One region of the Streptomyces sp. NPDC005775 genome, then DNA from elsewhere that is predicted to be linked to it. Evidence: riboswitches for the same ligand, from Rfam matches in the RefSeq annotation. Region 1 holds a riboswitch; each other region holds the start of a gene.
The links. A riboswitch is a leader RNA that binds a small molecule or an ion and turns the genes downstream of it on or off. The one in region 1 is predicted to bind cobalamin.

Region 1 (6,978 bases):
GGTCGGCGCGCTCGCCTTCGTCCTCACCATGGACAAGACGGTCGCGATCAACTTCCAGCTGCTCGGCGGAATCTGGATCCTCCAGACGATGCCTGCCCTGGTCGGCGGGCTGTTCACCCGGTGGTTCCACCGCTGGGCGCTGCTCGCGGGCTGGGCGGTCGGCATGCTGTACGGGACGCTCGCCGCGTACGGGGTCGCCAGCCCGTCCCAGAAGCACTTCGGCGGGTCCTCCAAGGAGATCCCGGGCCTCGGCGAGATCGGCTACATCGGCCTGACGGCCTTCGTGCTGAACGTCGTCGTGGTCGTCGTCCTGACCTTCGTCCTGAACGCCGTGAAGGCGCCCGCGGGGATCGACGAGACCTCTCCGGGCGACTACACCGCGGACGCGGGCGACCCCGGCGTGAAGACGGAACTCCCGCCGGCGACCGCCGGTGCGCCGGGCGGTCACTGACCGTCGACCGCGCGAACGGGCCGCCGCACTCCTGCGTCAGGGGTACGGCGGCCCGTTCGCGCGTCCCGCGGAAAACCTCTTGGGGATCCGGCCACCGCATGCGGCAGACTTACGCCCATGGACATATCGATCCGGCCGGTCGAGCCCGCCGAGCACGCACTCCTCGGCGAGATCACCGCCGAGGCCTATCTCGGCGACGGGCTCCTGGACTACGGCGCCGACGATCCGTACCTGGTGCGGCTGCGCGACGTGCCCCGCCGGGCAGCCGAGGCCGAGGTGCTGGTGGCCGCCGACGCCGGGGGCCGCGTCCTGGGCGGGGTCACCTACGCCCCGCCGGGCAACCCGTGGTGCGACATCGCCACGGCCGACGAGGCCGAATTCCGGATGCTGGCGGTCTCCCGCGAGGCCCGGGGTGCCGGGGCGGGCGAGGCTCTTGTACGGGCCTGCATCGACCGCGCACGGGGCACCACGGGCGTCACGGGGATCGTCCTGTCGACGCAGCCGGGGATGTTCGGGGCGCACCGGATCTACGGGCGCCTCGGCTTCGTACGGACCCCCGAAAGGGACTGGAGCCCCATCGACGACCTGAAGCTGCTGACGTACCGTCTGGAGCTGCGCTCTCCGGCGTAGGAGCGAGCACGACACAACATGTGGGGGCTGCCGCATCCAGCAGCCCCCACATGTATGCTCATGGCTGCTGTCGCCGCAGGGAAATCCGGTGCAAATCCGGAACTGTCCCGCAACGGTGTGTTCGGTGTGCTTTTGTGCACCCACGAGTCCGAGGTCCTGCCGACAGCGCATCCGGCTCGACCGATCCGGATGCCCAGACGTCCGGGCCTCGTGGATGGGCCGGTGGACGCCGCACGGTGCGCCGCCCCGCCGGGTCCCGCTCCGCCCGGCTGCCCCCGACTCCCGCCAGGCCCAGAGCCGAGCGAGGGAGAGCACCACGTGACCATCGCGCCAGCCGATCCGGTTACAGCGGCCGAGTCAACGGGAACCACGAGCGACGGACCGGGCACCGCACTGCTGCGGACCCTGACCGACCTCACCGCCGATCTGCCCGACACCGACCCCGGACGCGTCGCCGCAGCGGCGCTGCGCGGCCGCAACGCCCGGTCGGACGAGGCGGAGCTGCGCTCGCTGGCCACCGAGGCCGCCGCGGGCCTGATCTCCGAGGACCCCGCCTACTCCCGGCTCGCCGCCCGCCTCCTCACCCGCTCCATCGCGGACGAGGCGGCCGGGCAGGGCGCGACGTCCTTCTCCGCCTCGGTCGCCGTCGGCCACCGCGAGGGCCTGATCGCGGACCGCACCGCCGCGTTCGTCACCCTGCACGCGGCCGCCCTGGACGCGATCGTCGGGCGGTCGCTCGCCGACGGCGCCGACGACCGCTTCGGCTACTTCGGCCTGCGTACCCTGCACAGCCGTTACCTGCTGCGCCACCCGCTCACCCGTCAGGTCATCGAGACCCCGCAGCACTTCATGCTGCGCGTCGCCTCCGGTCTCGCCGAGGACACCTCCGAGCGCGCCCTGGACGAGGTCGCCGCGCTGTACGGGCTGATGAGCCGGCTGGACTACCTGCCCTCCTCCCCCACGCTCTTCAACTCCGGCACCCGGCACCCGCAGATGTCCTCCTGCTACCTGCTGGACTCCCCGCTGGACGAGCTGGACTCCATCTACGACCGCTACCACCAGGTGGCGCGCCTGTCCAAGCACGCGGGCGGCATCGGCCTCTCGTACTCCCGCATCCGCGCCCGCGGTTCGCTGATCCGCGGCACCAACGGGCACTCCAACGGCATCGTCCCGTTCCTGAAGACGCTCGACGCCTCCGTCGCCGCGGTCAACCAGGGCGGCCGGCGCAAGGGCGCCGCCGCCGTCTACCTGGAGACGTGGCACGCGGACATCGAGGAGTTCCTGGAGCTGCGCGACAACACGGGCGAGGACCAGCGGCGTACGCACAACCTCAACCTGGCGCACTGGATCCCCGACGAGTTCATGCGCCGGGTGGACGCGGACGGTACCTGGTCGCTGTTCTCCCCCGCCGACGTGCCCGAACTGGTCGACCTGTGGGGCGACGCGTTCGCCGCCGCCTACCGGGCGGCCGAGGCCAAGGGCCTGGCGCGCAAGACCATGCCCGCCCGTGAGCTGTACGGCCGGATGATGCGGACCCTCGCCCAGACCGGCCAGGGCTGGATGACGTTCAAGGACGCCTCCAACCGGACCGCGAACCAGACCGCCGAGCCGGGCCGCGTCGTGCACTCCTCGAACCTGTGCACCGAGATCCTGGAGGTCACCGACGACGGCGAGACGGCCGTCTGCAACCTCGGGTCGGTCAACCTCGGCGCCTTCGTCTCCCACGGCACCATCGACTGGGAGCGTCTGGACGCCACCGTCCGTACCGCCGTGACGTTCCTCGACCGGGTCGTGGACATCAACTTCTACCCGACCGAGCAGGCCGGCCGGTCCAACGCCCGCTGGCGGCCGGTGGGTCTGGGCGCGATGGGTCTCCAGGACGTCTTCTTCCAGCTGCGGCTGCCGTTCGACTCCCCCGAGGCCCGCGCCCTGTCGACGAAGATCTCCGAGCGGATCATGCTCGCCGCGTACGAGGCGTCCTGCGACCTCGCCGAGCGCTCGGGCCCCCTCCCCGCCTGGTCCGAGACGCGTGCCGCCCGCGGTGTGCTGCACCCGGACCACTACGACACCGAGCTGAACTGGCCGGAGCGCTGGGACGCCCTGCGCGCCCGCGTCGCGAAGACCGGGATGCGCAACTCGCTGCTGCTGGCCATCGCGCCGACGGCGACGATCGCCTCGATCGCGGGCGTGTACGAGTGCATCGAGCCGCAGGTCTCGAACCTCTTCAAGCGCGAGACGCTCAGCGGCGAGTTCCTCCAGGTCAACGCCTATCTGGTGGACGAACTGAAGAAGCTCGGCGTGTGGGACGCGCGGACCCGTGAGGCGCTGCGCGAGGCGAGCGGCTCCGTGCAGGGCTTCGCGTGGATCCCCGAGGAGGTGCGGGCGCTGTACCGCACCGCGTGGGAGATCCCGCAGCGCGGACTGATCGACATGGCGGCGGCCCGTACGCCGTTCCTCGACCAGAGCCAGTCGCTGAACCTGTTCCTGGAGACGCCGACGATCGGCAAGCTCTCCTCGATGTACGCGTACGCCTGGAAGCAGGGGCTGAAGACGACGTACTACCTGCGCTCCCGCCCGGCGACCCGGATCGCCCGTGCGGCGTCCGCCGCCCCGATCCCCGAGCAGGCTGCCGCACCCGACGCGGACGCGATCGCCTGCTCGCTCGAGAACCCCGAGTCCTGCGAGGCCTGCCAGTAATGAGCACCGACAAGAACAAGAACCTGCTGGACCCGGGCTTCGAACTGACCCTGCGGCCGATGCGCTACCCGGACTTCTACGAGCGCTACCGGGACGCGATCAAGAACACCTGGCACGTGGAGGAGGTCGACCTCCACTCCGACGTGGCGGACCTCGCCAAGATGTCGCCCGCCGAGCAGCACCTGATCGGACGGCTGGTGGCGTTCTTCGCGACCGGTGACTCGATCGTCTCGAACAACCTCGTGCTGACGCTGTACAAGCACATCAACTCTCCCGAGGCGCGGCTGTACCTGTCGCGGCAGCTCTTCGAGGAGGCCGTGCACGTCCAGTTCTACCTGACGCTGCTGGACACCTATCTGCCCGATCCGGACGACCGGGCGGCCGCGTTCGACGCGGTCGAGGAGATCCCGTCGATCCGCGAGAAGGCGCAGTTCTGCTTCCGGTGGATGGACTCGGTCGAGAAGATCGACCGGCTGGAGACGAAGGCCGACCGCCGCCGTTTCCTGCTGAACCTGATCTGCTTCGCGGCGTGCATCGAGGGGCTGTTCTTCTACGGCGCCTTCGCGTACGTGTACTGGTTCCGCTCGCGCGGGTTGCTGCACGGCCTCGCCACGGGCACCAACTGGGTGTTCCGTGACGAGACGATGCACATGAACTTCGCCTTCGAGGTCGTGGACACCGTCCGCAAGGAGGAGCCCGATCTCTTCGACGACGCGCTCCAGCAGCAGGTCACCGACATGCTGAAGGAGGCCGTCGAGGCGGAGCTGCAGTTCGGCCGCGACCTGTGCGGCGAGGGCCTGCCCGGGATGAACACCGAGTCGATGCGCCAGTACCTGGAGTGCGTCGCCGACGAGCGGCTCACCCGGCTGGGCTTCCCGGCGGTGTACGGGTCGGAGAACCCGTTCTCGTTCATGGAGCTCCAGGGCGTCCAGGAGCTGACGAACTTCTTCGAGCGCCGCCCGTCCGCCTACCAGGTGGCCGTCGAGGGCACGGTCGGCTTCGACGACGACTTCTGATCCGTTCAGATCCTCGCCCAGCTCCTGACGTACGGACGCCGTGCGGCCCTCACCGGCCGCGCGGCGTCGGCCGTTTGCGGGGGCTCGGCGCTCCGGCCCCGTTCCGCTTCCCGCAGCTGGCGGTCGATGCGGCGTTCGCGGGCGATGCCGACCAGCGCCGGTGCCAGGAAGAGTGCGAAAACGACTGCTATGCCCAGGTAGTTCAGGAATGTGTTCATGCCTCTACTGTCGCCGGTTCCCACCGATCGCGGCAGTGGCAGGACTGTCATGGAGCATCGAATTACTGCCACACTGGAGCCATGCTGAAGAATGTCGCCGTCCTGCTGCTCGACGCGGTCAACCCCTTCGAACTCGGCGTGGTCTGCGAGGTGTTCGGACTCGACCGCAGCGAGGACGGACTGCCGGTGCACGACTTCGCCGTGGTCTCCGCCGAGGGCCCCGTCCTGCGCACCCATGCCGGGTTCACCATCAGCACGCCCCACGGCCTCGACCGGCTGGAGGAGGCCGACCTCATCGCCGTCCCGGCCGGCAGCGGCTTCACCGACCGGGAGTACCCCGAGGAGGCCCTGGAGGCGCTGCGCCGGGCCGTGGGCCGAGGGTCCAGGGTGCTGAGCGTCTGTTCGGGGGCGTACGTGCTCGGCGCGGCCGGCCTGCTGGACGGCCGGCGCTGCACCACCCACTGGCGGCACGCCACCGAGCTGGCCCGCCGCTTCCCGAAGGCGATCGTCGAGCCGGACGTGCTCTACGTGGACGAGGGCCCGGTCATCACGTCGGCGGGCACGGCCGCGGGGATCGACGCCTGTCTGCACCTGGTCCGCCAGGCGTACGGGACCGCAGCCGCCAACACCATCGCCCGTCGCATGGTGGTGCCGCCGCACCGCGACGGCGGGCAGGCGCAGTACATCCAGCGCCCGCTGCCGCGGAACTCCTGCGACACGGTCGGCTCCACGCTGGCCTGGATGGAGCACCACCTCGACCAGGAGATGACCGTCGAGCAGCTGGCTGCCCAGGCGCACATGTCACCGCGCACCTTCGCCCGCCGCTTCCAGCAGGAGACGGGCACCACCCCGTACCGCTGGCTGCTGCGCCAACGCGTCCTGCTCGCTCAGCACCTCCTGGAGACATCCGATGAAACGATGGATACGATCGCCGGGCAGACCGGCTTCGGAAACGCCGCCGCGCTCCGCCATCAGTTCGTACGCTCCCTGGGCACCACGCCGAACGCGTACCGCCGCACCTTCCGCGGTCCGACCGCATTGACCGAAGCCGCCTGATCGTTCAGCGTTCTGACATCGGACCATTCGTCCAATCGATTCCCTGATCTGTCCATGGACCGGGCCACCGTGGACCCGCCAGGGTCGGGCGCATGGACATCCGGATGGCTAAACGAAGGACCGTCGGGGCCGTGGTGGCCGCGCTCGCCGCCGCTCTGCTGCCCCTGCAGAGCGCCTCGGCCGAGAGCGGGGCGGCCACTGCCACGCCACCGCCCGAGGTACTGCCCTCACTGCGGCAGTGGCAGCCGGGCGAGGGCGAGTTCACCCTCACGCACCGGGCCCGGATCGTGCTGGACGGGGTGCGGGAGCAGCGCACGACGGCCGATGCGGCGCGGTTCGCCGGCGAGCTGGCGGGGAAGGCCCCGGTCTCGCGGGGCAAGGCCCGGCCGGGCGACATCGTGCTGCGCCAGGACCCGTCCCTGAAGGGAGCGCTGGGCACGGAGGGATACCGCCTCGACGTCGGCGACCGGGTCACGGTGACCGCAGCGACGTCGGCGGGCGTCTTCTACGGCTCGCGTACGGTGCTCCAGTTGCTGAACGGCGACGGCCGGGCCGCGCGCGGTTCGGCGACCGATGTGCCCGCGTACCGCGAGCGCGGGGTCGGGGTGTGCGCCTGTTACATCAACGTCTCGCTGCCCTGGTTCGAGCGGCTGATGAAGGACATGGCCTCCCAGAAGCTCAACCAGCTCTGGATCGAGGCGAAGGTCAGGAGCGATGCCGACCCGGAGTCGGCGTTCTGGGGCTACTACACGAAGCCGCAGGTCCGCGCGCTGGTCGCGATGGCGAAGAAGTACCACATCGACCTGGTGCCGGAGATCAACTCCCCCGGCCACATGGACACCTACCTGGAGAACCACCCGGAGCTCCAGCTCAAGGACAAGGACGGCGTCGCCTCGCCGCCCCGGCTGGA
Region 2 (6,978 bases), on a different contig from region 1:
GGTGTTCACGCTGATGACCGAAGTCCCGGGGCGCCCCGTCGTGATCCTCAAGGCGGACCCCGGTGAGGCCCACGCACTGCGGGAGCAGTACAGCCACATCACCCCCGGATACCACATGAACAAGAAGCACTGGATCACGCTGGAGGGCAGGGACGGCGTCGACAAGGAACTCGTCGATGAGCTCGTCACCGACTCCTACCGGCTCGTGGTCGCTCACCTGCCCCGGGCCGAGCGACCTGTCGACCCGCACACCTACGGCAGCCGCACGCGGGCGGCCCGGTGAGCACGGCCGGTGAACGGCTCCAGGACATCGCCCGCCAGGCGGCCCTCGCGCTGCCCGGGACGGACCACGGTTACCCGTTCACCAAGCACCTGGACGTGTACAAGGTCGCGGGCAAGGTGTTCCTGATCATCACCGACGACCCTGACGAACAGATCATCACGGTCAAGTGCGAACCCGAACACGCCCGCGCGCTCGTTCACGGCTATGCCTCGATCACACCGGGCCGCTACCTCGACAAACGGCACTGGATCTCGCTCGGGCCGGGCCCCGGCATCGCCGAGCGGCTGGTCACCGACGCAGTCGAGGACTCCTATGACCTGGCCGTCGAGCGGCTGCCCGGGCGCGACCGCCCCCGTACCCGATGAGCACCGCAAGCGCGCTCACGCGCCTCTGAGCCCGCGCCTGTCAGTGCCCCGTGGTTCCGAAAACCGAGGCACCGTCGCCGACGGCCAGGACGGGGCGTGCATGCCGCGACGGGAAACGCGAGGTCAGCGCACGCGCCCCCGGGCCTTCAAGGGCACAGGGGGCAACGCCGGAGCAGGGAGCGGCGCACCGTCGTACCCGCGTACTGAGCCGAACCGGTCACCGTTCATCCAGTCCTCACGGGCCTGCGTGATATCGGCCTGGGTCCTGCCCACGAAGTTCCACCACATGACGATCTCCTCCTCGAAGGGCTCACCGCCCAGGAGCATCAGACCGGCGTCGGACTTCGCGCGCAGCGGGAGCTCCGTGCGGCCGCAGCCGAGATAGAGCATGGAGCCGGGCAGGACGGGGACTCCGTCGACCTCCGCCTCGCCCGACATCGACAGCACGGCGTACTCGAAGTCGGGGTCCATCGGGAGGCGCACTTCGGCCCCGCCGCTCAGGGCGAGGTCGGCGCCGACGATCGGGGTGTACGCGGTGCCGGGCGAGGTGGCTCCGTCGAGGCTGCCGAGGATCACCGTGGCCGTGAGGCCTGGGGCGGTGACCTTCGGGAGGTCCGTGTGGTGCTGGAAGTGCGGCTCGACGTCCCGGTGGGCAGCGGGGAGGGCGACCCAGAGCTGGGCGCCGTGCAGCAGCGCGGCGTGCGGCCTGGGGCTCTCCTCGGAGTGGCTGATGGCGCGACCGGACGTCATCAGGCCGAGCTCGCGCGGACGGATCGTCTCCAGGCTGCCCAGGCTGTCGCGGTGCAGGACCTCGCCCTCATGCAGCCAGCTGACCGTCTGCAGTCCCATGTGGGGGTGCGGCGGCACCTGCATCCCGGGCTCGTCGGCGATGTCGTCGGGGCCGTAGTGGTCGACGAAGGCCCAGGCCCCGACCATGCGGCGGCCCAGATTGGGCAGCAGCCTGCGGACCTCGGTGGACTCGCCGAGCCGGACATGACGTGGCGTGAGGAGTTCACGTACGGGTTCGGCGACGACGAAGCCCCGCCCTCCGCAGACGGAGGGCGAAGCTTGGCGATCGAGATTGCTCATGGCGGTCAACCTATTCCCGTGCGACTTCGGGCGGGCCGTACCCACGCCGAATATTTAGTGGAATGTTAAACCATCTGTGGGTGTTGTGGCGGTTGGATACCTACGGGAGCGGCCCGGCGGCACCCCTCGACCGAGGAGGTCACATGAGCGACACCTACTACGAGTTCGGTACCGCTGCCGAGCGCTGGGAGCGCGCTCAGTTCTTCTTCGGGTCGAAGGAGTACACGATCGCGGCCCGGATCCTGGGCGGACTGGTCGAGGAGGTGCCGGAGCAGGTCGCACCGCGGTTGCTGCTGGCGCGGTCCTACTACCACTCGGCGCGCCTCGGCCCGGCCGAGACGGAACTGCGGGCGGTGCTCGAACTCGACCCGGTCGAGCAGTACGCCCGGCTGATGCTCGGCCGCACGCTGGAGCGTCAGGGCCGGCAGGCCGAGGCGGACACGCAACTGCGGATGGCGGCCGCCCTGTCGGGGGACTTCCCTCCGGCAGGCGGTGCCTGACCGCGGCACGCACCCAGGGGCACCCCGACGTCGGAGTGCCGTACGCGGCTCGGCCGCACCCGGATATCCGGGTGCGGCCGAGCCGCGTCGCGTGATACTTCACAGAGCATGACCAACCTCGTCACCCCACGCCTGCTCCTGAGCCCGATGACCGCTGTGGAAGCCGGGCAGGTGGCGTCGGGCCGGCCCGCCGACGGTGCGCGCTGGGCTCCCGGTTATCCCTCACCGGGCGAGATGAGGGCGGCCCAGCGGTTCCTGGAGACCTGCGCCGACACGGGCGACCCGAGCCCCTACGGTCCGTACGCGATACGGCGGCGTGAGGACGGGCTGCTGATCGGCGGGGCAGGGTTCCACGGGGCGCCCGACGAGAACGGACACGTCACGATCGGGTACGGCCTCGTGGAGTCGGCACGAGGACAGGGATACGCCTCCGAGGCGCTTCGCGGGCTGCTGCGCTTCACCCGCGACCGGGGCATCGCCTGCGTCCACGGCGACACCGACCTCGACAACATCGCCTCCCAGCACGTCATGACCGCGGCAGGCATGCGCCTGGTGCAGGAGGACGCCTCGCTGAAGCACTATCGGATCGACTGGGACGGGCCCGCCGCCGAGGAGTGAGGCAGCGGACTGCTCCCGCACACGTATGGAGCCCGCCGGGGTCACCCCGGCGGGCTCCATACGTGCCGTGGACGCGGCTCGCACCGTCCTGCCGCCCACGTCACGCCGCTCCGCGCCGGCCTGTCAGGGCCGTGACGGCTCCCGGAGTCAGCCTGCGGCGGTGGTGGCGGGCCGGCTCATCGTGCCGTCCGTTGCCGCAGCCACATCCGGCCCCGGCACCAGCAGGCGTTCGGTGAGATAACCGAAGACCAGCCCGAAAGTGGTCCAGAGTGTGACCTGCACCGCGAGCGTGGCCAGTCTGAACTCCCAGAGCAGAGAAGCCGGGAAGTCCTTCCCGACCTCGTCGAACGAGGGCAGGAAGGCGTAGGCGAGGCCGGTCACCAGCACATAGCCGGTGGCGGCAGCGATGGTGGCGTTCCAGTTGCCCAGGCGCGGAGCGAGCCGTCTTCCGAGAATGACGGCGGCCACGGCCAGCAGGACGCTGAGCGCGACCATCAGGAAGAACAACGCGGTGCGCCGGCCGATGGTGTCCGCTTCGCCGACCGCCGGCGGATTGGCCGGGTACTTCAGGAACGGCACGATGTACACCGTCAGCAGGGCCGCTCCCGCGATCAGGGCAGCCGTCGCCCGGGGGCCGAACCGCCCCAACCGGCCGAGGGCGTAACAGAAGACGAGTGCGGCGATGCCGCCGACGGCGACGCCGAAGACGAGTACACCGGTGGCGAGGCCCCCGGTGGCCTGCATGCCCCGGCTGACGAGTTCCTCGCCGCCGCCGTGGTCGTGGCTGTGGCTGTGGCTGTGCGCCTCTTCGAGGGCGATGGCCGCGTCGACGCGCGACTCCCCGAGGAAGTAGGCCACCACGAGTGCGAGCGCACCCGCGACGAGACCGGCCAGCATGCCGCGGACCAGCAGAGCTCTGACAGATATGGAGTTCATGAGGGATTCCCCTGGATCAGCCGGATGGATCAGTGGCAGGGGAAACCGAGGAGGTGGCGTCCGTCGTGGACCCACTCGTGCACGCCTTCGCCGGAGATGAGCGCGGTGGCGCCCTGCTCCGCGCCGACGAAGTACAGCAGGATCAGCATGAGGACGCCGAAGAAGACCGCCCAAGGGGCGATGGCCTTCAGCGAGATGGGGGTGATGGCGGGTGAGACCGTGGCGGGGGCAGCAGTCTGTGCCATGGCAGAACCTCCTGAGGGAACACGCGTCCCGATCGTGGTGCCTGAGACGAAGGTGCTGGGTCTGACTTCCCGCACACGTACGGGTTCACAGTGGCGCGACCGTGCCGGATTCTCACCGGACTTCCGTCACACCCTCGTCATGTCGTCGCGACCATACCGCCTGGGCGGGAGAGCCGCCATGGTGCCCGTGGATCGGCCGGAAGGCCCCGGATGCCAAGGTGTGCATGGCAACGTGGCCATAGTTCAGGGAGTTGAGAGCGGGAATGACGGTACGGGTGATGTTGGTCTCACCGGGTATGAACGCCGCCCTGCGCGAGGCCCGGTTCGCGGGCGACGCACCCCTCGACGGCTCCGGGCTCGCCCAGGCACGGGCTGCCGCCGGCTCGGTGCCCGCCGCGGACCGGTGGTTGAGCGGTCCGTCCCGGCGCTGCACCGCGACCGCGAAGGCCCTCGGCCTGCGCCCCGACGCCGAACACGCCCTGCGGGACTGGGAGATGGGACGCTGGTCCGGCGCACGACTGGCCGAGGTGAGCGTGGACGAGCCGGACGGGGTGGCGGCCTGGCTGGCGGACCCGTCGGCCGCTCCGCACGGCGGCGAGTCACTGCGGGAGCTGTGCGCCCGCGTGGGCGCTTGGCTCGACTCCCTGCACGGAGCGACTTCCGGTCAGGTCCGGGAGGAAGTGGCCGAGTCCGGTGCGGGCGGGAAGGATGTGGGCCGGGTCCTGGGAGTGGTCGAGCCCGGCGTGGTCCGGGCCGCGGTCGTCCATGCGTTGGGCCTCCCGCCGCAGGCATTCTGGCGGCTGGACGTGGCCCCGCTGACGGTGACGGAGCTCAGCGGCAGGTCGGGGCGGTGGAACTTGCGTTGCGGCCGGCCACTCGGTGCGGAAGCGAGCATCTGACGATTTCGGCGCGGGAGGAGCGGGAGCATCGGGAGGAGCGGGCACCGTACGGGCCGGGGGGGCGCGCTCCTAGTGGGGACGACGTAAGCGGGAACAACCGGCGTCTTCACACCCTGCCCGCGCCCCCGCGTGCCGCGTTGAGCCTCGCGTCCAGGGTGATGGCGGCGTCGATCAGGGCGAGATGAGTGAACGCCTGTGGGAAGTTGCCCAGTTGTTGACCCGTCAGGGCGATCTCCTCCGAGTACAGGCCCAGATGGTTGGCGTAGGTGAGCATCTTCTCCAGGACCAGCCGGGCCTGGTCGACGCGTCCGGCCCGCGCCAGGGCGTCGACGTACATGAACGTGCACAGGGAGAACGTTCCCTCCGAACCGCGCAGGCCGTCGGGTGATGCCTCGGGGTTGTAGCGGTAGACGAGGCTGTCGCTGACCAGCTCGTGTTCCATCGCGTCCAGCGTGGTCGTCCACATCGGATCGTCCGGCGTGATGAAGCCGACCGTCGGCATGCGCAGCAGGGACGAGTCGAGCACGTCGTCGCCGTAGTGCTGGACGAAGGCCTGCTTCTCCGGGTTCCAGCCCCGGTTCAGCACCTGCTGGTAGATCGTGTCCCGCGCGTCCACCCAGCGGCCGCGGGCCGCGGGGCGGCCGTCGTCGTAGGCGATGCGGACGGCGCGGTCGAAGGCGACCCAGGACATGACGCGGCCATAGGTGAAGTCCTTCTTGCCGCCGCGGGTCTCCCACAGCCCCTCACCGGGCTGGTCCCAGTGATCGACCAGCCAGTCGAGAAGGGTGTGCAGCGCGCCCCAGCCCCTGGTGTCCAGGTGCATGCCGTGCTGGTGCGCGAAGTAGATGCTGTCGAGCGCCTCACCGTAGATGTCCAGTTGCAGCTGGCCCGCCGCACCGTTGCCGATGCGAACCGGGGCCGATCCGCCGTACCCCTCCCAGTGACCCAAGGTCTCCTCGACCAGGTCGGAGGAGCCGTCCACGCGGTACATGATGTTCAGTGGGCCGGTGCCGCCCTCGTGGCCGGCCTCCTCCTTCACGCGGTCGTGCAGCCAGCTGATGAACGCCCTTGCCTCTTCCCTGAATCCGAGACCCAGCAACGCGTACACGGAGAACGACGCGTCACGGATCCAGGTGAACCGGTAGTCCCAGTTGCGCTCTCCGCCCAGTTGTTCGGGCAGGCCCGCCGTGGGGGCGGCCACCAGGGCGCCGGTGGGCGCGTACGTCATGAGCTTCAGGGTCACGGCCGAGCGTTCCACCGCTTCCCGCCACCGGCCCGCGTAGGTGGACTGGCCCAGCCAAGTGCGCCAGAACTGGACGGTGTCGTCGAAGAGTTGCTGGAACTCCGCCACGGGGACCTCGTGCGGCGGCCCGTCGGGGGACGACTCGATGACCAGGCCGCGCTGCTGGCCGGCCCGCAAGGTCAGGGTGAAGCGCAGATCGTTGTCACCCGAGAGGATGTTCAGCAGCCGCTCGTCCCCGGGCTCGCGGACCGCGTGGACGGCGAGGTTCATGTCCGGTGAAGTGAACAGCGCCCCGCGCTCCGTGATGTGCAGCTCGTGCGGTTGGCGGCCGTAGTCGAAGCGCGGAGCGATCTCCCCTTCGAAAGTCACGCTGCCCCGGACGCAGCGCAGCATCCGCACCAGGCGGTGCCGGTCCGTCGCCGTCGTTCCGGTCACCGGCATGAAGTCCACCACCTCACCGGTGCCGGCCTCGGTCATGAAACGCGTCACCAGCACGGCCGTGTCGGGATGGTAGAGCTGCTTGCTGGTGTAGGTCTCCGCGACCGGCCTGACGGTGAAGTGACCGCCCTTGCGACGGTCGAGCAGGGCGCCGAAGACACTGGGTGAATCGAAGCGCGGACAGCAGAACCAGTCGATCGTCGCGTCCGTGGTCACGAGGGCCGCGGTCTGCAGATCACCGATCAGACCGTGATTCTCGATCAGGGGGTATTCATCCACTTTGCGCCCCTTTCGGCACCGGTTGCTCATCGTATGCCGACGGGCAGGACGACGTCCTCCCGGGAAAATGAAGCGCGGAGGCG
Region 3 (6,978 bases), on a different contig from region 1:
CGTGGCTACCGAGCCGTTCCGCCGGCCGCTCTGGCCGCCTCCCGGGCCCACCCCCGACGAGCGCCTCGCCCTGGCCCACGCACGGCTGCGCACGCTCAACAACGCACTGGACAGCGCCGCCCGCCCGGCCGCCGACCCCCGTGCCATGGCCGCCCTGCACGAGTGGCTCGCCCCGGTGGACCCGGCGCTCGCCACGGTCGCGGGCATTCACTACAACCTCTTCCTCGGCAGCCTGCTGGACCATGACGCGGACGGTCCCCGTGATCTGTCGGACTTCCTCCGGCTGCGACGCATCGGCACCTTCCTCTGTACGGAGGTGGCGCACGGCAACGACGCGGCAGCCGTGGAGACGACCGCCACCTACGACCCCGGCCGGGACGGGTTCGTGCTGCACACCCCGCACGCCGGTGCGCAGAAGTTCATGCCCAACACCAGCCCCGCGGGCGGCCCCAAGTCGGGACTCGTCGCCGCCCGGCTGATCGTCGACGGCGCCGACCAGGGGGTCTTCCTGCTGCTGGTGCCGCTCACGGACGCGTCCCGGGCCCTGCCCGGCATCCGGGTGCGCCGGCTTCCGGCACGGATGGGCAGTCCGGTCGACCACTGTCTGACCTCCTTCGACCAGGTCTTCGTGGGCCGGGGGGCATTGCTCGGCGGCGCGCAGGGGCGGGTCGGCGACGACGGGGTGTTCCGCAGCGAGACCGAGGGGCGCAGGCGCCGTTTCCTCGCCTCGATCGGACGGGTCACCACGGGCCGTATCTGCATGAGCGCCAGTGCGGTGGGCTCCGCCCGCGCCACGCTGGCCGTCGCCGTCCGCTACGGAGGCCACCGCTTCGTCTCGGGGGGCCGCTCGGCCCCGCCGGTGCCGGTGATCGACCACCGCAGCCACCACGGCCCCCTCGCCGAGGCCATGGCCACCGTCTTCGCGATGAGCCTGCTGCACCGCCACGTCCTCGACCGGTGGGAGAAGGCCGCCGCACGGCCGCCCGCGGAGCGTGAGCCGGCCGAGCGGCTGGTCGACATCGCGAAGGGCTGGATCACCTGGCAGGCCCGCTCCGTGATCGTCGAGTGCCGCGAACGGTGCGGCGCACAGGGGCTGCTGGAGAACAACGGCATGACCGAACTCGTCACCGGGATCGAGGGCGCCATCACCGCGGAGGGTGACAATCTGGCCATCCACTCCCGGGCGGCCGCCGGACTGCTCCTCGACGCGGCACGGGCCCCGCAGGAGGAGCGGGCCGACGGCCCCCCGAGCGGCGACCTCACCGACCTCCCGTTCCTCGGCCGGCTCCTGGACCAGGTGGAGCGGATCTGGTTCGACCGGGCGGCCGCACGGATGGCGCAGGTGCCGCACGGCGGCCCGCTGGAGCGGTGGAACGCGGCATCCGGCCCCGCGCTGCGCGGAGTCGAGGCCCATGCGTACCGGCAGGCGGCCCACGCGTACGAGAAGGCGCTCGCGACCCTGCCCGGCGGTGCGGCCCGCGAGCGGCTGGGTGATCTGGCCCGGCTGTTCGCGCTGCGCTGGGTCGCGCACAACAGCGGAGACCTGCTCGCCGCCGGTCACCTGACCGCCGGTCAGGTCGACGGGCTGACCGATGCCACCGAGCAGCTCGTCGCCGCGGTGAGCCGCCACCTCCCGGAACTGGCCGCGTCCTTCGCGCTGCCCGGGGAACTGCTCGCCGACTGGCCCATCGCCGGAGCCCACTACACCGACGCGTACGACGACCCGGGCGCCTCCTGGCACACTGCCGCGGACCGGGAACCCGCGGGGGGCGCGCGATGACGGGTGCACCGCGCCGGGCAGCCGCTGTGCCGCGCCGGGCGGCGGACGCGGCCCAGCGCCTGGGCCTCCGTGTCGTCCTGCCGGCCTTCTGGGGCACAGCCGCCGCGCTCTCACGGTGGTGTCAGGGGCCGCCCACCGACGGTGGCGAATCGGTTCGCCGCAAGGGGTGACCGGGGCGGGGGTCGTCCGGACTCCCCGGCGCCCGGGGGGGGGGGGGGGGGCCCCCCCCCCCGCCCCCCCCCCCCCCCCCCCCCCCCCCCCCCCCCGGGGGGGGGGCCCCCCCCGCCCGCCCGGGCGGGGGGGGGGGGGGGCGCGCCCCCCCGGGGGGGGGGGGGGGGGGGCGGGGGGGGGGGGGCGGGGGGGGGGGGGCGGCGGGCCCCCGGGGGGGGGGGGGGGGGGGGGCCCCCCCCCCCCGGCCGCTCCACCGCCGCGTACCGCCGCTGAGCTGCGCGGAGGCTCGTGGTAGCGTGCCCGAGCCAGTCGAACTCCACGTAGGGGTCAGGGAATCCGGTGCGAATCCGGAACTGACGCGCAGCGGTGAGGGGGACGGGCGGGGCCACGGCCACTGGGAGACGCACGGTTTCCCGGGAAGGCGTCCCGTCCGCATGAACCCGAGTCCGAAGACCTGCTGGCACCCGTGGTCCGGTACCGGGCCGCGGAACTCCGTACACCGGGTCCCGCGCATGGGCCCAGAGACGCCGAGGTACTCCGTGCCGCCCATAACCGGCCGCGCCCGCAACGCCGCCCTGCTCACCGCCGCCCTGCTCCTGCTGACGGCCTGCGGCGGCGGCAGGGACAGCACCACCGCCGAACCGACGGCAGCCGACGGCTATCCGGTCACACTGAAGAACTGCGGGCGGACCGTCACCGTGGAAGCGGCTCCCCGACGTGCCGTCCCGGTCGACCAGGGATCGGCCGAGATCCTGCTGTCGCTCGGCCTCGCCGACCGGATCGCCGCCACCGCCACCTGGACCGACCCGGTACTGAAGGGCCTGGAGAAGGCCAACGCCGGCGTCCCGAGGATCTCCGACAACCGCCCCTCGTCGGAGAAGGTCCTGGATCAGGAGCCCGACTTCGTCAGCGCCTCCTTCGAGTCGACCCTCGCCAAGGGTGGTGTCGCTCCCCGCGAGCAGTTCGAGAGGCTCGGCGTCCCCACCTACGTCTCGCCCGCCGACTGCACCGCCAAGGACAACAGCAAGGACGGCGACGGCGTCCGCACCGGCGCCCTGACCATGGACAGCGTCTACACCGAAGTGCGCGAGATGGCGAAGGTGTTCGGTGTCCCCGAGCGCGGCGAGAAGCTCGTCGCCGTGCTGCGCGCCCGCATACGGAAGGCGACCGGGGGCATGGACGCCTCCGGAGCCTCCCTCATGTACTGGTTCGCCAACTCCGAGGCCCCGTACCTGGCCGGCTGCTGCGGAGCGCCCGGCATCATCACCCGGGAACTCGGGGCGCGGAACGCCTTCGACGACACCCACGAGGAATGGCCGCAGATCAACTGGGAGACCGTCGCCGACCGCAACCCGGACGTGCTGGTCATCGGCGATCTGACCCGCAAGTCGCAGACCGCCGAGAGCGCCGCGAAGAAGATCGCCTTCCTGGAGTCCGACCCCGTCACGAAGAACATGGACGCCGTCCGGCACAAGCGCTACGTGCTGCTCAGCGGCCAGGCCATGAACCCCACCATCCGGACCGTCGAGGGCGTGGAGCGCGTCGCCGCCGGTCTGCGCACCTTCGGACTCGCGGGGTGACGGACACCGAACAGGCCGCGGCGCCGCGCGAGGACGCGGGTGTGGACGCCCGGTCCGGCATCCGAGGTATACGGGGTGTCAGGGGCATCCGGGGTGTCCGGGGCATCCGGGGCGGACTCCTGTGGGCCGGGGGCGTGCTGCTGCTCGCCCTGTCCATCGCCCTCGCCGTCACCATCGGCCCCGCCCGGATCTCCGTCGCCGACGTCTGGTCCACGGTGGCCGCCCACTTCGGTGCCGGTGAGTCCCGGCTCAGCCCGATCCGGGACGGCATCATCTGGAACCTGCGCATGCCGCGCACCCTGCTCGCTGCGGTCTGCGGTGCCGGGCTCGCCGTCTGCGGCACCGTCATGCAGTCGCTGCTGCGCAACCCGCTCGCCGACCCGTTCGTCCTCGGGGTCTCCTCCGGGGCCTCGACCGGTGCGGTGGTGGTGGTCGTCCTCGGCGTCGGCGGGGGAGCGGTCTCCCTCTCGGCGGGGGCGTTCATCGGGGCGCTGTGCTCCTTCGCCCTCGTCATGCTGCTCAGCCATACCCTCGGCGGCAGTACCGACCGGGTCGTCCTGTCCGGGGTCGCGGCCATGCAGCTCTTCTCCGCGCTCACCTCCTTCGTCGTGATGACCGCCGCCGACGCCGAGCAGACCCGCGGGGTGCTGTTCTGGCTGCTGGGCTCGCTCGGCGGCGTCGGCTGGAGCGATGTGTGGATCTGCTCCGCCGTGCTCGTCGTGACGTTGCTGATCTGCCTCGGCCATGCCCGTACGCTCGATGCCTTCGCCTTCGGCCAGGACGCGGCGGCCACCCTCGGTGTCCACGTCGGCCGTACCCGCATCGTCCTGCTGTGCACGACCGCGCTGCTGACGGCCGCCCTCGTCAGTTCGGCCGGTGCCATCGGCTTCGTCGGTCTGGTCCTGCCGCACGCGGCCCGTGCGCTCTCCGGCTCCGGGCACCGCAGGCTGCTGCCGGTCACCGCACTGGCCGGGGCCGTTTTCCTGGTGTGGGTCGACACCCTCGCCCGGACCGTACTCGACCCGCAGGAGGTTCCGGTGGGAGTCGTCACCGCGCTGATCGGGGTCCCCGCCTTCGTGCTGGTCCTCTACCGCACCCGGCGGACCCCATGACCCGGACCGCCCCCGGGGGGCTGCGGGCCGAGCGGGTCAGCCGGGAGGCGGGCGGCCGCCTCATCCTGGACGGGGTCTCCCTCGCTCCACCGCCCGGCGCGACCATCGGGCTGATCGGCCCGAACGGCTCCGGGAAGTCCACCCTGCTGCGGATACTGGCCGGAGTCCTGGCCCCGGACGCCGGAACGGTCACCCTCGACGACGATCCGCTCGTCGCCGTCGGCCGCCGCACCGTCGCCAGGCGCGTCGCGATGGTCGACCAGCACGCCGTCACGCAGGTCGAGCTGAGCGTCGTGGACGTCGTACGCCTGGGCCGCATCCCGCACCGCCGCGCCTGGTCGGCGCCGACGGCGATGGACGAGGAGGCGGTGCACGGGGCCCTGGAACGGACCGGTCTCGCCGCACGCCGCGACCAGTCCTGGCACACGCTCTCGGGCGGCGAGCGCCAGCGCGTCCAGATCGCCCGGGCGCTCGCCCAGCAGCCGCGGGAACTCCTGCTGGACGAACCGACCAATCACCTGGACATCCAGCACCAGCTCGAACTGCTGTCGCTGGTCGCCTCGTTGCCCCTGACCGCCGTCGTCGCCCTGCACGACCTCAACCTGGCCGCGATGTTCTGCGACCGGATCGTGGTGATGGACGAGGGACGCGTCGTCGCGGGCGGCACCCCCGCCGAGGTGATCACCGAGGCGCTCATCGCCGATGTCTACCGGGTGCGCGCCGTCGTGACACCGGACGGTCCCGAGGGGCGGCCTTCGGTGCGCTTCTGTCCGGGGCGCCCCTGACACCCCTGCGGACGCCGGGCCGTTGCGAGCCGAGAGGGGCGGGCCCCGGTGCGGGGCCCGCCCCTCTCCTGTGCGGTACGGCCGTCCGCAGGGGTGTGCCGCGGGTCAGCGGCGCCGTCCCCGGCCGGATTCGCCGCCCATGTCCTTGCCACCCATGTCCTTGCCGCTCTTGGTGGTGCCGTCCGCGTAGTCGATCTGCTCCTTACGTAGTTCGGCGGAGACTTCCTTCTGCTCGGTCACCTTCTTCGTCTCCATCCGTACCCGTTCGACCGGCACGGTCTCCTTGCGCATCGTCGCGCGCTCGGCGTGGAGGGTGACCTCCACGTCCTGCTCGGTGATGTCGGACCGGGCCGCCCTGTCGCCCGGCGCGAGCGGTTCGCGGACCACGCGCACCTCTTCGTGCGTCACGGGCACGGTCCTGGTGACGTTCTCGGTGACGACGTACTTGTGGAGGCGGGCCTTGCCGCTCTCGAACTCCTCGGTGCCCACGTGGAGCTGCTCCTCGGAGCGGATGATCTCCTCCTTGCCGCCCAGGTCGGCGCTGGAGCGTTCGGCGCCCGCACCGGCTCCGACCAGCGGACGGGCCGTGCCCGAGGTTTCGGTGTCGCGGTGCTTGCCGGTCCCGGCGCCCGTACCGGCCATGCCGGCCGAGGTCCCGGAGGCCGTCCGGCCCGTGCCCGCGGCGCCGGCCCCGGCTGCCGCTCCGGCCCCGGCCGCGGCTCCGGCTCCGGCCGCGCCCATGGTGCCCGTGCCGGCCGTGGTCGGTGCGTCGGCGCCCTTGGTGCCGCCGGCTCCGGCGCGGTCGCCGATATTGGCCTTCGTGGTCCGGGTCAGGCCGTAGTGCCGGTAGAGCTCTTCCTCCTCGGAGACGGACAGATGCGCGTCCGCGTCCACCCGGGGCGCTTCCTTGACCCGGTCCTTCGGGTGCGAGATGTGCAGGTCGGAGCCCACGCGACGGGCTCCGGCGAGAGGCACGAAACTCTCCTTCATGCCGAACAGGCCGGTCTTGACCGTGATCCAGTCCGGTCGGCCGGTGGTGTCGTCGACATACACCCGCCCGACGTTGCCGATCTTCTCGCCCTCGGTGTCGTACACCGTCAGGCCGTCGAGCTCTCCGGAATCCGTGAAACCGTCAGCGGCTCCCATGTCTGATTCCTCCTCGCCCGGGCGCGTCCTGTAGGTGGGTCCAGCAGGGGAGGCGCGTCCGGATTCCATCGCGCCTCACCCGGATGGGCGCTGCAACCGCCCGGCCGCCGGAGGCCGGGTGCCGTGCCCGCCCCACGTCGGCACAGGCCCCGTACGACGCTGATGCGGGGCCATCGGCCCGGTTAGGCCAATCGAGTGAACGGGGCGGTGGAGGCCCCCGGGCCGCCTTCCCCGGCGGGAGAACGGAATGGCCCGGACGCGAGGCCACCCGCAACGGCAGGTTCCCCATCCGCCCGACACGGCCGCACCGCACGGACGGCGCCCCGCCTGCCATGCCCCTGAACAGGCCGTTCCCGCCGTGGGGCGAATATCCGGGAAACCCTTGACACCCGCTGGGAGCGCCC
Region 4 (6,978 bases), on a different contig from region 1:
TCGCCGAATCCGCGCGGCGGCTGGATCAGCACCACCACGTTCCCGAACTGGAGCGAGGCGAGGACGATGTCGTCGCCGTCCACGTACAGCGAGCCCGGCGGCTCGCCCCAGTGCTCCAGCATCGAGTCGCGCAGCCCCGGCTCCAGCTTCGCGAACCACTCCCGGTAGTCCGCCAGCGGAACCCTGGCGGGGGCCGCGGCGAGCTGCTCCTCGGTCAGCCACTCCACGTCGTGGCCACCGGCGTTGATGAGGCGGTGGATGAGCTCGTCGCCGTTGTCCGGGTGCGCGTCGACCCCGTAACCGGCTTCCTTCAGGGCGTCCAGGACGCGGACGGCGGAGGCGGGCGTGTCCAGGCCGACCGCGTTGCCGACACGGGAGTGCTTGGTGGGGTAGGCGGTGAAGACCAGGGCGAGCTTCTTCTCGGCGTTGGGCTTGTGCTTGAGGACGGCGTGACGCACGGCGATCCCGGCGACGCGGGCGGCGCGCTCGGGGTCGGCGCGGTACACCGGCACCTCGTCCGGGCCCTGCTCCTTGAAGGAGAACGGGACGGTGATCAGCCGGCCGTCGAACTCGGGGATCGCGACCTGCATCGCCGCGTCCATGGGGGCCAGTGCCGCGTCCGACGCCTCCCAGGCGGCGCGCGAGGAGGTGAGGCAGAGCCCTTGCAGCACCGGCACGTTCAGGTCGGCGAGCGCGCCGATGTCCCAGGCCTCGTCGTCGCCCCCGGCGGAGGCGTCCGACGCGCGGGTTCCGCCGGCCGCGAGCACCGTGGCGACCAGGGCGTCGGCCCGGCCGAGGAGCTCGTACAGCCCGGCGTCCGCGCCGCGCAGCGAACCGCAGTACACGGGAAGGGCGTTGGCGCCGCGCGCCTCGATGGCGTCGCACAGCACGTCGACGAACGAGGTGTTGCCGGAGAGGTGGTGCGCCCGGTAGAAGAGCACGCCGACGGTCGGGCGGCCCTCGGTGAACGTACGGCCGCCGTGCAGGCCCCACTCGGGCATCGCCTGCGGTTCGGCGAACCCGTGCCCGGTCAGCAGGACGGTGTCGCAGAGGAAGCGGGCCAGCTCGACGAGGTTCCCCGGGCCGCCCTCCACCAGGTAGCGCAGCGCCTCGGCGACGACGCCCGCCGGGGCGGACGACTCGGCCATCAGCTCCGCGTCCGGCACGCTCTCACCGCCGAGCAGCACGGTCGGGATGCCGGACGCCTTCAGGACGGCGAGGCCGTCCTCCCAGGCGCGCTTGCCGCCCAGGAGTCGGACGACGGCGACGGAGGAGCCCTCGATCAGCGCGGGCAGTTCGTCCCGGGCGTCGATGCGGGCCGGGTTGCCGATCCGGTACGGCGCGCCCGAGGCACGCGCGGCGAGGAGGTCGGTGTCGGCGGTGGACAGCAGCAGCACGGTGCTCAGCGGGGCGGTCGGTGGGGCGTTCATGCGCGTGCTCCAGGTGCTCCGGGGGCGATGAAGGGAAGTCCTGCCGGTGCGCCCGACTCGATGAGTCGCCACAGCGCATCGGTGTCCGCGTGTTCTTCGATCAGGTCGCCGAGGCGGTCGAGCTGTTCCTCCCGCAGGCCGGCGAAACAGGTGTCGGGGGCGGGCACGAAACGGCGGCCGGCAGCGCTCGCGACCTCGGTCAGGAAGCGGCGGCGGAAGACGTCGCTCTCCAGTGAGCCGTGCCAGTGGGTGCCCCACACGGCGCCGGTGCGGCAGCCGTCGAGGCGCTCGCCCCGCCCGTCGGTGAGGAACGGCTCGCCGCCGCGCACGTCGGCGACGCCGTGGTGGATCTCGTACCCCTCGACCGGGGCGCCGAGCGCCTCGCCGACCGGCCGGGCGAGGGTCTTCTCCCGGTCGAACCGGATGCGGACGGGCAGCAGTCCGAGCCCCTCGACCGTCCCCGCGCGCGACTCCACGTCGTCCTCGATGCGTTCGCCGAGGATCTGGTAGCCGCCGCAGATGCCGAGGACCGGACGGCCCTCGGCGGCGCGTCGCAGCAGGGCGTCGGCGAGACCGCGCTCGCGCAGCCAGGCGAGCGCCTTCACGGTGCCGCGGGTGCCGGGCACGATGACGAGGTCGGCGTCGTGGAGTTCCTCGGCGCGGTCCACGAACCGTACGACGACGCCCGGTTCGGCGGCCAGCGCGTCCACGTCGGTGAAGTTGGACATCAGCGGCACGGCGCACACGGCGATGCGCAGGATGTCCTCGCCGTGCGGCGGTGCGAGCACCGACTCGCGTACGGTGCCGCGCAGCGAGACCCGCAGACCGTCCTCCTCGTCGATGCCGAGGCCGTGGGCGAACGGCAGCACCCCGTACGTCGGACGTCCCGTCAGGTCCCGCAGCATGTCCAGGCCGGGCTCCAGCAGCGACACGTCGCCGCGGAACTTGTTGACCAGATAGCCGGCGATCAGCGCCTGGTCCTCGGCCGAGAGCAGCGCCGTCGTACCGAAGAACGAGGCGAAGACCCCGCCGCGGTCGATGTCGCCGACGACCACCACCGGGAAGCGCGCCGCCCGTGCGATGCCCATGTTCACGATGTCCGTGCGCCGCAGATTGATCTCGGCCGGGCTGCCCGCCCCCTCGCAGATCACGGCGTCATACGTGCCCCGAAGCTGCTCCAGGCAGTCCACGACGGTGGACAGGAGCGACTCCTGCCGGCCGCCGTGGTAGCCGCGTGCGCTCATCTCGCCGACCGGACGCCCCATCAGGACGACCTGGCTGGAGCGGTCGCTGCCGGGCTTGAGCAGCACCGGATTCATCAGGGCGGTCGGCTCCACCCGGGCTGCCTGGGCCTGCATGGCCTGGGCGCGGCCGATCTCGGCGCCCTCACGGGTGACGAAGGAGTTGAGTGACATGTTCTGCGCCTTGAACGGCGCGACCTTCACGCCCCGGCGCACCAGCCAGCGGCAGATGCCCGCCGTGACGACGCTCTTGCCCGCGTCCGAGGTGGTCCCGGCGACCAGCAGTCCGCCGCTCATGTCGGTCTCCGTCCTGAGATTCGAGGTGCCGCGGTACGAAGTGCTGTGACGGGGGCGCTCGGAGAGCGTGCTCCCGCGATCCGTCGTGCCGCCGACCCCGCGCCCAGCCGGGCCGCGACGCTCACGCCGAGGGCCAGCGCACTGACCCGGCGCGACAGCCGTACGGCCCGTTCGATGTCCTCGGGCTCCACCGCGCGGCCCGTCTCCCCGTTGAGTACGGGGCGGTGCTCGACCCGGCCGCCGTAGGCGAGCGTCCCGCCGAGCCGCACGCCGAGCGCCCCCGCGAAGGAGGCCTCCACCGGGCCCGCGTTGGGGCTCGGGTGCTGGGCCGCGTCCGCCCGCCAGGCCCGGACGGCGCCCCGTGGCCGCCCCCCGGCGGCCACGGCGAGCAGGGCCGTCAGCCGGGCGCCCGGCCAGCCCGCGAGGTCGTCGAGGCGGGCCGAGGCCCAGCCGTAACGCCGGTAGCGGGGCGACTTGTGACCGACCATCGCGTCGAGCGTGTTGGCGGCCCGGAACCCGACGAGTCCGGGCACCCCGCCCAGCGCACCCCACACCAGGGCGCCGACCACGGCGTCCGAGGTGTTCTCGGCGACGGACTCCACGACGGCGCGCGCGATCTGCGGGCCGTCCAGGAACTGCGGGTCGCGGCCGCACAGACGCGGCAGCCGCTCCCGGGCCAGTTCGAGGTCCCCGGCGGTCAGGGCGGCGCCGATCGACCGGGCCTCTCGGCCCAGCGACGTCCCGCCGACGACGGACCAGGTGGCGGCCGCGGTCAGGGCGACGGACGCGGCAGGGTGGCGGCGCAGTGCACGGGCGGCCAGCGCGGCACCCCCGGCGGCGCCTCCGGCGCAGACCAGGGTGTGGAGTGCGCCCCACCCGCGGTGGTCGCGCCACAGACGGCGTTCGACGTCTGCCGCGGCCCGCCCGAAGGCGGCGACCGGGTGCCCCCTGCGGGGGTCACCGAGCAGCAGATCGCCGATCAGACCGGCCGTGGCGCCGTACGCGAAGATGCGATCGGCACGCACGGTTCAGCCGGCCGTTGCGCCTCGAAGGACCTGGGGACCTGTGGTGAGTTGCACAGGGACGGACGCACGGCAGCCGGGCATGGCGATATGTCCTCACTCAGGGTCCGCGCCCTGGTTCGACGTGACGGCGACGAGAGTCTCCTGGCTTCCGGATCCGCAGTTCCCCCGGCCTTCCAGTCCGCTTGCGTGGACCGTGACTTCCGTGGTGGGGGACTGCTCCCCGGTGACAGTGGCGGGACCGCGCCGGATTCGCACCGGCTTCCTCTGCTGTCGCCGTAATGGCTCCGGCAGTCCACCACGCCCCGCGAACACCCGTCAACTCGCCGTTGACCTGCGGCGGCGCAGTGTGCTGAGACGCACATCGGGCCGGACGCGCACGAGGTGCGTCCGGCCCGATGCGGGTGGGAGTGGTGGGGCTCAGAGGCTGTCGGGTGACCTCTCAGGCGACGATCAGATAGATGCCGTAGGCCACGGCCGCGGCGCACAGCCCGAAGCAGACGTACGCGCCGGCCCGGGCCGCCATGAGCGAACCGCCCGCCGCACCGCCCGCGGACTCGCCCTGCGCGGCCGGTTCCGGCTGTTTGGAGAGGCCGACGATGCCGAGGGTGAAGAGGCCCACGAGCGCGATGGTGGCGACGAGGGAGACGCCGAAGACGGTGCCGAGGGCTGCCCAGTCGATGTGCATGATCTGTCCTTACCGAAGGCTCTTAGACCGTGGCGGGTCGGGCCGGGTCGGCGACCGGCCCGGCGGGGGCCGGGATGGTGGCCATGAGGTCGTGGGTCCGGGCCGCCGCGGTGGGCGGCGGGCTGACGGCCGCGATGGCGGTGGTGACGACGCCCGCGGGCTCGGCGTCCTCACCGGCAGGGGCGACGTCCCCGTGCCCGACGGGCTTGCGGCGGGACAGCACCCAGATCGCAGCGGAGCCCGCGATCAACAGCGCCGCGACGACCACGACACCCCAGGTGCCCTGCTTGGTGAGGAACTCCGCGCCCGCACCGACCAGCCCGGCGGCCGGCAGGGTCAGGCCCCAGGCGACGAACATCCGGGTGGCGGTGGACCAGCGGACCACGCCGCCCTTGCGGCCGAGTCCCGCGCCCATGACGGCACCGGAGCACGACTGGGTGGTGGAGAGGGAGAAGCCGAGGTGCGAGGAGGCCAGGATGACGGTGGCCGCACTGGTCTGGGCGGCGAAGCCCTGCGGGGGCTTCAGCTCGGTCAGGCCGCTGCCCATGGTGCGGATGATGCGCCAGCCGCCCAGGTAGGTGCCGAGTGCGATGGCGAGACCGGCGCACACGATGACCCAGACCGGCGGGTTGGAGCCGGGGGAGAGGACGCCGCCGGTGACCAGGGCGAGCGTGATGATGCCCATGGTCTTCTGCGCGTCGTTGGTGCCGTGCGCGAGCGACACGAGCCCGGCCGAGGCGATCTGGCCGGCGCGGTACCCCTTCGCGGTGGCCTTCTCCTGGGCGCCGCCCGTGACCTTCCCGCCGATGCGGTACGTCAGCTTGGTGGCCAGGAGCGCGGCGATCCCGGCGACGACCGGTGCGGCGACCGCGGGGAGCAGCACCTTGGTGACGACGGTGCCGCCGTCGACCGACGACCAGCCCGCGGACATCACCGCGGCGCCTATCAGGCCGCCGAACAGTGCGTGGGAGGAGCTGGACGGCAGGCCGACCAGCCAGGTCAGCAGATTCCAGAGGATGGCGCCGACGAGCGCCGCGAAGATGACCTCGGTTCTGAGCCCGTCTTCGTTGATGATCCCGCCGGAGATCGTCTTGGCGACCTCCACCGACAGGAACGCGCCTACGAGGTTGAGAACGGCGGACATGGCCACCGCTGTCTTGGGTTTGAGTGCGCCGGTCGAGATGGTGGTGGCCATCGCGTTGGCGGTGTCGTGGAAACCGTTCGTGAAATCGAACACTAGAGCTGTCACGATCACAATCGCGAGCAGCAGCGTGATGTGTTCCATTTACCCAGGCAATCGTTCGACGTCAGTGGCACGTGGACCGTAGGCAATCTGAGTGAACGGAAGATGAACTGGGCAGGGCGTTGCGGTGACCCCAACCGGAGTGCCGTCGCCCTTTTCGTCCGCCGGGTGACAGCGGGATTTCGGCACGGGCCGGTGTGGGCCCGGAATCCTGGGTTCGGGCGGGCCTTCGCGGGACGGGCGACGGTGGGTCGCTCATCCGTTGAAAGGATCTTCGTATGAGCAGTGAGTGGCGCGAATCGATCGGACAAGCCTGGGATGCGGTCGTCGCCACCGCCCGCAGGACGGCTGTCGAGGGTCTGGTCGTGGGGACGTCGGGCAACGTGTCGGCCCGGGTCGGCGGGACGGTGCTGGTCACCCCGAGCGGAGTGCCGTACGGCCGGCTCCGTCCCGAGGACCTCACCGGAGTCGATCTGGAGGGAAACCAGGTCCTCGGCACCTTGGCTCCCACCAGCGAACTCCCGCTCCATCTCGCGGTGTACCGGAACACCGACGCGGCCGCCGTCGTGCACACCCACGCGGTGCACGCCACCGCCGTCTCCACGCTGGTCGCCGAGGTGCCGTCGGTCCACTACGCCGCCGCGATGCTGGGCGGCCCCGTCCGGGTCGCCGCCTATGCCCGCTACGGCACGGACGAGCTGGCCGAAAACATGCTCGCGGCCCTGCGTGACCGCAGCGGCTGCCTGCTGGGCAACCACGGCACGGTCACCTACGGCGCCGACCTCGACCAGGCGTACGACCGCACCGCCCAGCTCGAATGGCTGTGCCGCCTCTGGCTCACCGCGAGCTCCGTACCCGGCCGCACCCCGGCCCTGCTCACGCCGGAGCAGCTGAGTGAGGTCGGGGAAGCGCTGAAGGGCTACGGGCAGCCCCACTGAAGGCAGCCTCGCGGCCATCGGGACCGGTGAGGGCCGCGCCCCGGGCCCCGCGCGGAGCCGGGGAGCCGGCCGGACGCGGGCGCCCGCGCAACCCTGGTCCGGCACCACCCGGAACCGGT

Region 2: it holds a riboswitch for cobalamin, as region 1 does, so the genes downstream of both, ACFYPA_RS01655 (CbtB-domain containing protein) here and ACFYPA_RS10020 (ribonucleoside-diphosphate reductase subunit alpha) in region 1, are expected to answer to the same signal.
Region 3: it holds a riboswitch for cobalamin, as region 1 does, so the genes downstream of both, ACFYPA_RS18735 (ABC transporter substrate-binding protein) here and ACFYPA_RS10020 (ribonucleoside-diphosphate reductase subunit alpha) in region 1, are expected to answer to the same signal.
Region 4: it holds a riboswitch for cobalamin, as region 1 does, so the genes downstream of both, ACFYPA_RS36270 (cobalamin biosynthesis protein) here and ACFYPA_RS10020 (ribonucleoside-diphosphate reductase subunit alpha) in region 1, are expected to answer to the same signal.

What each region holds. Positions count from the first base shown of each region.
Region 1 covers NZ_JBIAIU010000003.1:590,518-597,495, forward strand. Annotated here, with positions in the region: gene mctP (monocarboxylate uptake permease MctP) at 1-451, shown strand, start outside; gene ACFYPA_RS10015 (GNAT family N-acetyltransferase) at 569-1,081, shown strand; cobalamin riboswitch at 1,126-1,260, shown strand; gene ACFYPA_RS10020 (ribonucleoside-diphosphate reductase subunit alpha) at 1,400-3,778, shown strand; gene ACFYPA_RS10025 (ribonucleotide-diphosphate reductase subunit beta) at 3,778-4,794, shown strand; gene ACFYPA_RS10030 (hypothetical protein) at 4,800-5,012, opposite strand; gene ACFYPA_RS10035 (helix-turn-helix domain-containing protein) at 5,094-6,068, shown strand; gene ACFYPA_RS10040 (family 20 glycosylhydrolase) at 6,173-6,978, shown strand, end outside.
Region 2 covers NZ_JBIAIU010000001.1:369,652-376,629, forward strand. Annotated here, with positions in the region: gene ACFYPA_RS01625 (MmcQ/YjbR family DNA-binding protein) at 1-283, shown strand, start outside; gene ACFYPA_RS01630 (MmcQ/YjbR family DNA-binding protein) at 280-648, shown strand; gene ACFYPA_RS01635 (pirin family protein) at 772-1,737, opposite strand; gene ACFYPA_RS01640 (tetratricopeptide repeat protein) at 1,881-2,237, shown strand; gene ACFYPA_RS01645 (GNAT family N-acetyltransferase) at 2,346-2,855, shown strand; gene ACFYPA_RS01650 (CbtA family protein) at 3,003-3,791, opposite strand; gene ACFYPA_RS01655 (CbtB-domain containing protein) at 3,821-4,036, opposite strand; adenosylcobalamin (AdoCbl) riboswitch at 4,082-4,175, opposite strand; gene ACFYPA_RS01660 (histidine phosphatase family protein) at 4,300-4,935, shown strand; gene ACFYPA_RS01665 (glycoside hydrolase family 15 protein) at 5,042-6,895, opposite strand.
Region 3 covers NZ_JBIAIU010000007.1:247,490-254,467, forward strand. Annotated here, with positions in the region: gene ACFYPA_RS18730 (acyl-CoA dehydrogenase) at 1-1,780, shown strand, start outside; cobalamin riboswitch at 2,241-2,428, shown strand; gene ACFYPA_RS18735 (ABC transporter substrate-binding protein) at 2,464-3,531, shown strand; gene ACFYPA_RS18740 (iron chelate uptake ABC transporter family permease subunit) at 3,600-4,643, shown strand; gene ACFYPA_RS18745 (ABC transporter ATP-binding protein) at 4,640-5,428, shown strand; gene ACFYPA_RS18750 (PRC and DUF2382 domain-containing protein) at 5,534-6,574, opposite strand.
Region 4 covers NZ_JBIAIU010000026.1:37,758-44,735, reverse strand. Annotated here, with positions in the region: gene cobN (cobaltochelatase subunit CobN) at 1-1,406, opposite strand, end outside; gene ACFYPA_RS36275 (cobyric acid synthase) at 1,427-2,968, opposite strand; gene ACFYPA_RS36270 (cobalamin biosynthesis protein) at 2,965-3,993, opposite strand; cobalamin riboswitch at 4,128-4,259, opposite strand; gene ACFYPA_RS36265 (hypothetical protein) at 4,433-4,678, opposite strand; gene ACFYPA_RS36260 (inorganic phosphate transporter) at 4,701-5,963, opposite strand; gene ACFYPA_RS36255 (class II aldolase/adducin family protein) at 6,200-6,859, shown strand.